Regions from separate parts of the Bacillus coreaensis genome, predicted to be linked through region 1. Evidence: riboswitches for the same ligand, from Rfam matches in the RefSeq annotation. Region 1 holds a riboswitch; each other region holds the start of a gene.
The links. A riboswitch is a leader RNA that binds a small molecule or an ion and turns the genes downstream of it on or off. The one in region 1 is predicted to bind cyclic di-GMP.

Region 1 (3,281 bases):
GTTGTGAATGTTTGTGTAAAAAACTAACCTTTGTAAAAAGGTTAGTTTTTTGGGGTTGGAGGGATAAAGAAGGTTCATATAATAGGTGGGTATATTTCTTTATTATATGTATGTTTGAATATTCTGTCTGTTATGTTGTAACATTTTTTAACAATAAAAAAGCTCTTACCTGGAAAAGGTAGGAGCAACTTGTCAGATTATTTACTTAGAACGTAGTCTCTTGATAGCTTTTACGAGTAAGATGATATATCCAATCATGATCCCATAACCAATCAGAAGAATAAGCATAGGCACATATTCGGGAGTAGTCCCAGAATCGGTAGACATGCCAGCCAAGAACAAAGGCATGATTGGAAGCATGATGACACCTGGTCCCATTCCAAGTACCGGTAAGGCACCGATCCCAATGACTACCCATGGCCAAATAGGTTTTTTCTCTTGAGGAGTCGGATCTAGATTTGTTTCAATGACAGTGTATTTTGCTTTATATTCGTTATATTTCTTAATGGCTGTCCAAGCTCTCTTCATTCCCCATAGCAAAACAACAATCATGCAAACACCAATTGTAAAGAAAATGATGGAGATAGAAGTTACGATTTCTAGTTGTCTGATTTGCATAAAAAGTGTTAACAGTATACCGGGTAAAGAGAAAACGATAAAAAGGCCACCCAAAATAAGAACAACCCAAGCCCAAATAGGTTTTTGTTGATATGGTTGAGACATATGTGATCCCCTTTTTAATAGAATAAGTGATATTTTCTTCCTATTATAATGGGTAAAAAGGGAAAAATGTTACTTTGTTTTATTAATAATGGAAGAATTTATTTGAGGAAGATTATGATACCAAATAGGTATAAGGAACTATTTAATGGTTGCTCCTGTTATTAATTGGAATTGCTATTTCTGAAAAATAAAGATGATAAATGAGGAAATTGAAGATACTGCTCTGTATGGGAAAATAGTATAGAAAATGGTGTTTTTAAATAATGTTTAGCCAACATTTCCTAATAGTAAATTTACATAAAACCTCTTTTTTTTTCATTTTTTTTAGTGTAGACTACTAGTAAATAAGTAATGTTTATCACAGAGTCTTTTTCATTAGATAAGGGCGCGAAGAAATATGACTTGTACGTGGGCACCTGAGTCATATCGAGCGATTGGTGCAACCGACCTTTACAACTACATTCTATAGAATGAGCTGTAAAGGTCTTTTTATTCCCAAATTTAAGAACAAGCTCTCGAAAAAACATAAAAATTAAAAGGGGGACCTTTCTTCATGTTAAAATCATTAAAGAAGAAAATGAAAGACCAAGCGGGTTTAACACTGATTGAACTACTTGTTGTTATTGTTATTTTGGGGATTATTGCTGCTGTTGCTTTACCGATGGTAACAAGCAACAAAGATAAGGCAGCAAAAAACACAAACTTGCAAAATATTGCTATATTAGAGGATGCTGTTAATCGATATAATACACTAAATACGACTGCCATAACTTCACTAGAAACTTTAACGGTTGCTGAATCAGGAACTAGTAATATAGGCGGTAAATACTTAGAGTCTTTACCTGAGGTTAAAACCTTTAATGGGTGTAGTGGTTCTTTTGTATTATCTGGGACAGATGTACAAATTAAGAACGGAACAACTAATAACACTGCTGCATGCACGCAATAATTATTTTATATAGGCTGTCGCGTCTCTTAAAGACGACGGCAGCTTTATTTTTACTAACTTTAGCAATAATAAAGGGGCTGTAAATATGTTTATATTTGATCTTTTTATTATTATAATGTCCCTACTTTTCGGTAGCTTCTTCAACGTAGTAGCTATCCGCCTACTAAAAAAAGAATCCATCTCCTATCCTCCATCCCACTGTACCTCCTGTAACCACAGGCTAGGTTTCTTTGACTTATTTCCTCTATTTAGTTATCTGTTCTTAAAAGGTCGTTGTCGTTATTGTAAAGAAGAAATATCTCCTCTATATCCATTAGGAGAAGCTATGACTGCAAGTATATTTTTTGTGGTTTACAAAGAAATAGGCCTTACGTCAGAACTAGTACCTGCAATCCTATTATCAACTTTACTAATTCTTTCTGTGTTAACAGACATTCGTGAGAAGTTAATCTTAGACGTAATTACTCTACCTAGTATTGTGGTTCTTGTCATTGTCCGTTTCTTCATCGGGGAAGATCCATTTTTATCTTACATACTAGGCGGTTTGATAGGCTTTGGTTTGCTCTTGTTGCTTGCAGTAGTCAGTAAAGGCGGCATGGGTGGCGGTGACATTAAGCTATATGCAGCTATTGGAGTGGTACTCGGCCCAGCACTTACTGTAATGAGCTTGGTTTTAGCCTCATTCGTTGGAGCAGTTGTAGGAATACTATTAATCGCTTTGAAAATTGTTAAACGAAAAGAACCGATTGCCTTTGGGCCTTCGATTATGATTGGAACATTAGTGGCATACCTGTACGGAGAGGATATTTGGACCTGGTACAGCTCACTACTCCTATAAGGGGCAGATAAAAATGAACAACGAAAAGGGAGTCACATTAATTGAATTATTGATCTCTGTCGTTATTGCGGGCATGGTGATTGTTCCGTTGCTCCTAATCATGACGGGTTCTTTTACCAGGACAGTAGAGCAAGGGGAAGACACGCAGTTGAACTATTATGGTCAACAGATCATGGAAATTATTCGTGAAAAAGGGTACAAAAGTGGTAACTCCCCTACACAATATTATTGTCAAAAAGATCAGGGATGTGTCACCACTACCATAGCTAACTATGATGCAAAAGTTACGATCACAGCGAAACCGGTTATGTATAGTGCGATTGAGTTCTTTGAAATAACAGCAAAAGTAGTATCTAATGACTCCTCTAGTCTAGAGCTTGTCACGGTGGTGAAAAAGCAGTGAGAAATGAAAAAGGTGTAACCCTAATTGAATTACTCATTGTCATTTTAATTATGGTAAGTATCTCAGCACTGGCCTTCTCATTGTTTAGCTATGGCACAAATATGGAACGAACGGTAGCGAAAGAAAATGAACTACAGCGTGAGGCCCGTTTTATTATGGAAACGATCTCGAATACGGTAAGAGATGGACAAGAGATTAGTAGTAAAATCGTTTATTCAAATGGCGAAATAAAGCTTGTATCAGGGCCCGTTTTATCTAAGAATGTTAAGAGCTATACGGTTACTGAACAGCTAGTAGAAGGTGGAACGAAAAAACGGTACAAAGTGATACTTATATTAGAAAAAGATGGTCACGAGTATAAAGTTTCA
Region 2 (3,281 bases), on a different contig from region 1:
AGGCTTATCAGACGAAGAGTTAGAAATGCTTGCTACCCGAAAGGACATTGAAAAGGCGAGCCGTAGAGATTTACCATACCTAGTAGCGACAAAGAAAAATGGAGCAACAACGGTAGCAGCAACGATGATTTGTGCAGAGCTTGCTGGAATTGAAGTGTTCGTAACTGGTGGGATTGGTGGAGTTCACCGTGAAGCTGAAGTAACGATGGATGTTTCAGCAGATCTTCAAGAACTCGCTCAAACCAATGTGGCTGTTGTGTGCGCAGGTGCGAAGTCTATTCTTGATATTGGTTTAACACTAGAGTATTTAGAAACCCATGGGGTGCCAGTGGTTGGCTTTGGTACTGATGTTCTTCCAGCTTTTTATACAAGAACAAGCCCTTTCCAAGTGAACGTTCAAGTGGAAGATGAAAAGGAAGCAGCGAGCATGATTCGTACAAAGTGGGAATTAGGATTGAACGGTGGAGTGGTGATTGCTAACCCAATCCCGGAAACAGATGCTCTTGAAGAGGAATTTATCAATGGTGTGATTGAAACGGCATTAACAGAAGCAAAGGAAAATGAGATTGCGGGTAAAAATGTCACTCCATTCCTTTTAGCAAAGGTAAAAGAACTTACAGAAGGAAGAAGCTTAGAAGCAAATATTGCATTGGTTAAAAATAATGCTGATGTTGGATCAAAAATAGCAGTTCAACTTAACACTCTATCTTAAAAATATTTTTGAGGAGTCAGTCTCACAAGGACTGATTCCTTTTTTTTTTGCATAAAAATAGTACTAGATTTACAAATTCCGAAAACGTACACTGTAACGAACGATTTGTTCTTAAAAAAATTATAAATGTAAGAAAGAAGGAGAAAAGAGCTGAAAACTAAAGGGAAGTGTTCATTATAACGAAAAAATGGTCATTTTAGAGTGTTTAGTTTACCCTCACTTCCGTCTAAAATAAAAGTAAATTATTCTTTATATAGAACGAGAAATAATAGAATAAGAAACGAAAACTATTAGAATAGTAGGTGGCGGGAATGTACCGGAAAAACTGTGACAAATGTTATCGTCCATCATACAGCAGTTCGGAAGCAGGGGAATGGATCTGTCCGATATGTGGTCATAATCTAACAAAGTTACCTTTTTTTGATGCAGTTACACTTGAAAGGGTACATGTAAATATCATTCCTATCCAAAGAAAATTAAAAGCATATGAGAATCAAAAACTAGGAATAAAGACTTAATCATTAAAAGTCAGAAAATTTTTAAAATGATTTCGACAGTGGGCGACATGAAGACTTATGATTTTTGTGCTTGATCTTACAAATGTAAAAAAATGTATGAATTCTTTAGGGCTCAATTGTTCTTTATGAAGGTCCTTGTCGAATAGTGTAACTAATTAGTTGGGAAAGTTTTTAAGTGTATGACAGATTTTTACACAATTTACTAAAAACGAGTAGTAAAATGATTGATAAGTGAATCACATGGGAGAGCAAACCACAGAAAAAGGCAAACCTTCTGAAAAGGGGGGACGCAAAGTCGCAGGTCTAAGGTAGTTAGAAGTTTTTTTGCTAAGACGGCTGGACTGCCTGGAATACGATCGTATTTTAGGGGGAGATCGAGGAATGTTGGAAACGAGTGAAGTGACGTTAGAAGAGCTAGACTATGAGTGGATGATGTTAATTCTTGAAGCAAAAAAGTTGGGTTTAGAGAAAGATGAGATTAGAAGATTTTTAGGTGAGAATGAAATCAGAGGATAAAAAGAAACTAGCTTACATAGCAGGTTGTTTCATACATAGAATGAAAGTATTTCTGTTAGGGTCGGACCGTATGGGAATGCTTTTTATTTTGGAAAAAAAGACAAAATCACCTGGATTTTGTCTTTTTGTTTTAGTTATTATTTGATTGATTACTTCTCCATTTATTAAACTCAAGAAACTCTTTAAACTGATCCTTTGAAACCCCAGAGTTCATAGCCTCTTTCACAAGCTTCATCCAGTCAGAGTCTAGTTCATCTTTATTTGGATGTTCGTGTATAAGATGGTCAACTGGTACATGAAGGACAGCTGAAATTTTCTCGAGAAATTGGATAGACGGATTTGTTTGTAAATTTCTTTCTAATGAACTTAAGTATGATTTCGCGACACCAGCCTGTTCAGCTAGCTCAGACATGGACATTTTCTTTTCAAGACGAAGTTTCTTAACACGATCTCCAATCATCTAGATCACTCACCTATCTCTCTGTATGAATTCATAATAGCAAAAAAAATTCGTTAGTTCCATATTCAGAACGAAAATAGTAGGTTCCGTTCTTAAAAATTCTTTAGTTAGTCACAAATGGATAGTTTTTACGGTTCTAGTGATTAAAAGCTGATAAACAACTTTTAACCCTTCTATGTAGCATTATACACAATACCATTCGTATTGAAAGTGATAATTGTGGCCGTAACTAAAAAATTCCCACTGTCCACCCCAGACGCACAAAACCACCCCATCTGTCCACGAACGGTGACAGACGCCACCAAAAGACAGAATGCCCCATTTTGTCCACGGAGGGTGTCTGACACCCTCTTATACCCGGGATGGGGGTGGGTGAAACCTATTTTTTTTGTTCGACAAATTCTTTTTTTGTGTTTGTTGATTTTAAAGGGGGGAAGGGAATTCAATCAAACGTTTGATTGACTATTGTTTGAGGTTATCTAACAAAATTAGACATAGGAATGCTTTGCTAATATAGACCGATAGAGAGTACAATATAGACTATACATTATTGGGATTTGGGGAAGTGAGATAAATGATTGTATTAAAATCACCTCGTGAAATAGAGGCCATGAAAAAAGCAGGGGAGCTTCTGGCTGCTTGTCATAAAGAAATTAAAAAAATGATCCGACCAGGAATAACAACTTGGGAAATTGACCAGTTTGTTGATAAATATTTAGCACAGCATGGTGCAATTGCTCAGCAAAAGGGGTATAGAGGTTACGAATACGCCACATGTGCTAGTATTAATGATGAGATATGTCACGGCTTTCCGAGAAAAGACCCTCTAAATACAGGGGACATTGTTACAATAGATATGGTTGTCAATGTGAATAGCGCCTTAGCAGACTCTGCGTGGACATATATCGTTGGAGAAGCTTCTGAAGAAACAAACCGTCTTGTAGAGGTAACTAAAAAGAGCTTATACAAAGGAATTGAAGCAGCCGTCGTAGGAAATCGAATCGGAGATATCGGACATGCGATTCAAACCTACGTGGAAGGAGAGGGATTCTCGGTCGTAAGAAACTTTATTGGT
Region 3 (3,281 bases), on a different contig from region 1:
TAGATACTATTATCTTTTTGCATATATTTCTTTTATCAAGATTTCATCTAGGACATCAATTCTTCCATCCCCGTTGATATCCATATTCATTTCAGGTCCGAACAATTGCTTCTCAAACTTATCAATGACCGTATTTCCATTAAGATCTGCCTGAAATTTGTCCATATACCCATCCGTATTAAAATCCAATTTTTGAAATTGATCGAGCATATTGTCATTGTTTAAATCATTCATATCTGGCGAAAGTCCATTTTGCAGTTTTAATAGCTTAATATCATCGCCGTCAATCACGCCGTCCTTATTAATGTCCAATTCAATAGATGTAAATGGGTCAAAATCAAATGCCATCGTGTTTCTCTCCTTTTTATCGTCTATGTATTTAAGAATTCTTTCACTCTTTTTGTGGTATTCGAAAATTTTTGGCCTTGCTCTTTAATCGTAAACGTTAGAGCTTTTTCTAATTTGTCACCACTATCATAGGTGAATTGAAATGTATAGTTTGTACAAACAATATTATCAATATTTAGATCTTTCATTCTCCTCTCTTGCAATAATTGCTTGATCAGTTCCAAAGAAGGGCCAAATCCCAGCTTTCTAGAAACATTCAAAGACCGGAATTGCAGGTCCTCCTTCCCTAATTGTTGGTAGGCCTGGGCAAGATAGAAAAGATATTCCGCAACCTTTACATGATCAGATTCCAATTCACAGGCTAATGATAAGTAATGTACCGATTTTTCAAGGTAGATCCGACTTTGATTTTGATCGATTTCATTAATGCCCCTATAGAATTGCGATTTTCCAATCACCACCAAATCAATACTGCTATGGGTTTCTTCCTTTATATTTTTCATGGCTAACGCGAGGGCCGTGTCCAGACATTTCTGCGGATCGAACTTTTGAAACTCGTCATCTACTGAATTTAACCCCGCTGATACCCCTTGGGAAATAGCAAATCCAACGGGATTAAAAACCAACCTGGCCACATTCACACCAGACTTAACTTTCTTATAGGTTATAAAAGCCTCATAATAAAATATATAGTTTATAGGATTATATGGATTGTCCTTCATTTGTTCTTGTAATGTATCTAGCCCCGATGCACCTAAAATGGCATCACCTACAGCCGTGATAATCGGCAAGGAAGAAACTTCTTTTTTCACCCTTCTGGAAAGCCCGCCAATGTTTGTGATTTTTTCATTGTGATCTTTGCTATGTATGACATGTTTAATAATTTTTACTTCTTCATTCCGTTTAATGACAAAGCATTTTGTCATTTTGTCATGTAAGCCTTGTTTATTTTCCGTCCACCCTGCCATTGGAAAACCAATAATCGTAATAGAAGAAATATATCTGGCAAAAAATCGTCCAAATGCTTTTCCTGCAGTAATTCGATTCCCTTGGTCATCCGTAACGATAATTCCACACATCTTTTTGCCCAGCGTACCTTGGAGTGGTGAGCTTTCCAATCCGACATAATAGAGCAATCCTCCAAGGAACGTGAATATACCAAAGCTTTGATTGTTTAAAACGAGCAGGATGCTTGGAACACCGATCAAAATGCAATCAAATACATAAGCCCAAAACCTTAACCAAAAACCTGCGTGTGGATATATTTTTTCTATCCTTATTTGTTGGACAGATTTATTCCTTTCAGAGGATTTCAATAAAATTTTCTGACCGCAGTATGGACAAAACTTAGATTCATTTATTACTTTTGACCCGCAATTTGTACAAAACATATTAATCTCCTTTTATAACAAGAAAAAAGACTAAACGATACCGATTAGTCTTTCATCAAAAATCGGTAACTGGCTGGCATAATCTTTGATGTTAGCCCCTATAGCTTTGCGTCTCCATTTTTCAATGAATTTGCCTTTTCTAAACTATTAAGTTAGTAAAAAATGTAATCCAGACTAATAAAAAAGACCTATATCTAATATTATTATATGAGCAAATATTCCTAAATTCAATATATACTCCATAAATTTACAATATAATAGTATAAACTTTTCCCATTACAGGCATAAAATACTCATTACTCGCGTAGTTAGAATTTGAACGAAGAGTGTCAGCCGCTCCCCAGAGTCCCTTTTCTATAGCTTCTATATTTTCTAATGGTGACATTAATAATCTCCTTTGATAACTGATATAATTCATATTACCATATTATTAAAAAAGAGAATTTTATTAGAAATAACTACTATAATATTATCAAATTTTTATCATTTAGGATTATGGTAATACTTTCATTGTATATAAAAAACACTGTACCTCTTTACAGATACAGTGTACACTCTCAAAAATTTCGCCGTAACTTATGATACGGTTCACCACTATTAATCCTAAACTGTTTTTATCATTTTATCCGCACTCAAAAAATCCAAAAAAACAGAAACCTTATCTGGCTTCTGCATTTTCTTTTAAAACTATCCGAGCAACACACTCCACGTGTGTGGAGTGCGTAAACATAGATCCCTATCCTCTATATCTAATAGCTAACCCTTTCAAGAAATTACGAGCATAACGATCTCCACAGAACTTATAGTTTTTATGACCAACTTTTCTTAATAAGGCACTTATTTCTCCTTTGGTAACATGGACTCCTGCATCTTCTAGAATTTGAAGCATATCCTCACTTGTTAATGACAAAGCGATTTTCAGCTTTTTTAGTAGGAGATTATTCGAGCTTTCCTTTAGAGATGGAGCCTGTCTTTCAGGTTGACCTGGTTTTGGATCTTGCTTTCCTCTTTTAAAAATAATAAAGCCGTTTAAAAAGGCATCGAACATCTGATCATCACAGATGATCACATCCTCATTTTCCTCTTCTTCTTCATTTATTTTCGTGAGGATCTTTAATACCTCATCTTTAGTTACCTCAACTCCACCAAGTTTAAAGATTTCTACCATGTCTACATTTTTAATATCTAAAGCGTATCTTAATCTGATTAATATATCGTTATTATTCATTGATTTATCCCCCTGAAGATGGTTTACCTTACCTACTATAGCACTTGTCGTTACAAAAAATAAAATGGCCCCTGAAAATAAGGAGCCATTCGTCTGGTTCAGACTTATTAGACTGTGGATAACTTATTTTTCAGGATTTTTCACTTTTTTTATCCCGCTTTTATACAAAATGTGAATAAAATTGTGGATATTGTCTGACTTATCCAAAAAAACTGCCATTTATCCCTTTAAAATTAAACTAGTAACACTTTCAATGTGACTTGTTTGTGGGAACATATCCACAGGTTGTATATAACCAACCTTATATTTAGAAA

Region 2: another riboswitch for cyclic di-GMP. It lies ahead of ACQ5H4_RS20550 (anti-repressor SinI family protein); the one in region 1 lies ahead of ACQ5H4_RS07775 (type II secretion system protein).
Region 3: another riboswitch for cyclic di-GMP. It lies ahead of ACQ5H4_RS22715 (RDD family protein); the one in region 1 lies ahead of ACQ5H4_RS07775 (type II secretion system protein).

The regions. Positions count from the first base shown of each region.
Region 1 covers NZ_JBOCCY010000004.1:14,463-17,743, forward strand. The annotation lists gene ACQ5H4_RS07770 (hypothetical protein) at 202-723, opposite strand; cyclic di-GMP riboswitch class II at 1,098-1,181, shown strand; gene ACQ5H4_RS07775 (type II secretion system protein) at 1,277-1,672, shown strand; gene ACQ5H4_RS07780 (prepilin peptidase) at 1,788-2,510, shown strand; gene ACQ5H4_RS07785 (type IV pilus modification PilV family protein) at 2,524-2,913, shown strand; gene ACQ5H4_RS07790 (prepilin-type N-terminal cleavage/methylation domain-containing protein) at 2,910-3,281, shown strand, end outside.
Region 2 covers NZ_JBOCCY010000020.1:17,718-20,998, reverse strand. The annotation lists gene ACQ5H4_RS20560 (pseudouridine-5'-phosphate glycosidase) at 1-712, shown strand, start outside; gene ACQ5H4_RS20555 (hypothetical protein) at 1,024-1,230, shown strand; cyclic di-GMP riboswitch class I at 1,485-1,579, shown strand; gene ACQ5H4_RS20550 (anti-repressor SinI family protein) at 1,612-1,746, shown strand; gene ACQ5H4_RS20545 (helix-turn-helix domain-containing protein) at 1,877-2,206, opposite strand; gene map (type I methionyl aminopeptidase) at 2,781-3,281, shown strand, end outside.
Region 3 covers NZ_JBOCCY010000027.1:2,783-6,063, reverse strand. The annotation lists gene ACQ5H4_RS22720 (hypothetical protein) at 10-348, opposite strand; gene ACQ5H4_RS22715 (RDD family protein) at 372-1,739, opposite strand; cyclic di-GMP riboswitch class I at 1,801-1,884, opposite strand; gene ACQ5H4_RS22710 (hypothetical protein) at 1,987-2,124, opposite strand; gene ACQ5H4_RS22705 (YehS family protein) at 2,476-2,967, opposite strand; gene rlmD (23S rRNA (uracil(1939)-C(5))-methyltransferase RlmD) at 3,187-3,281, opposite strand, start outside.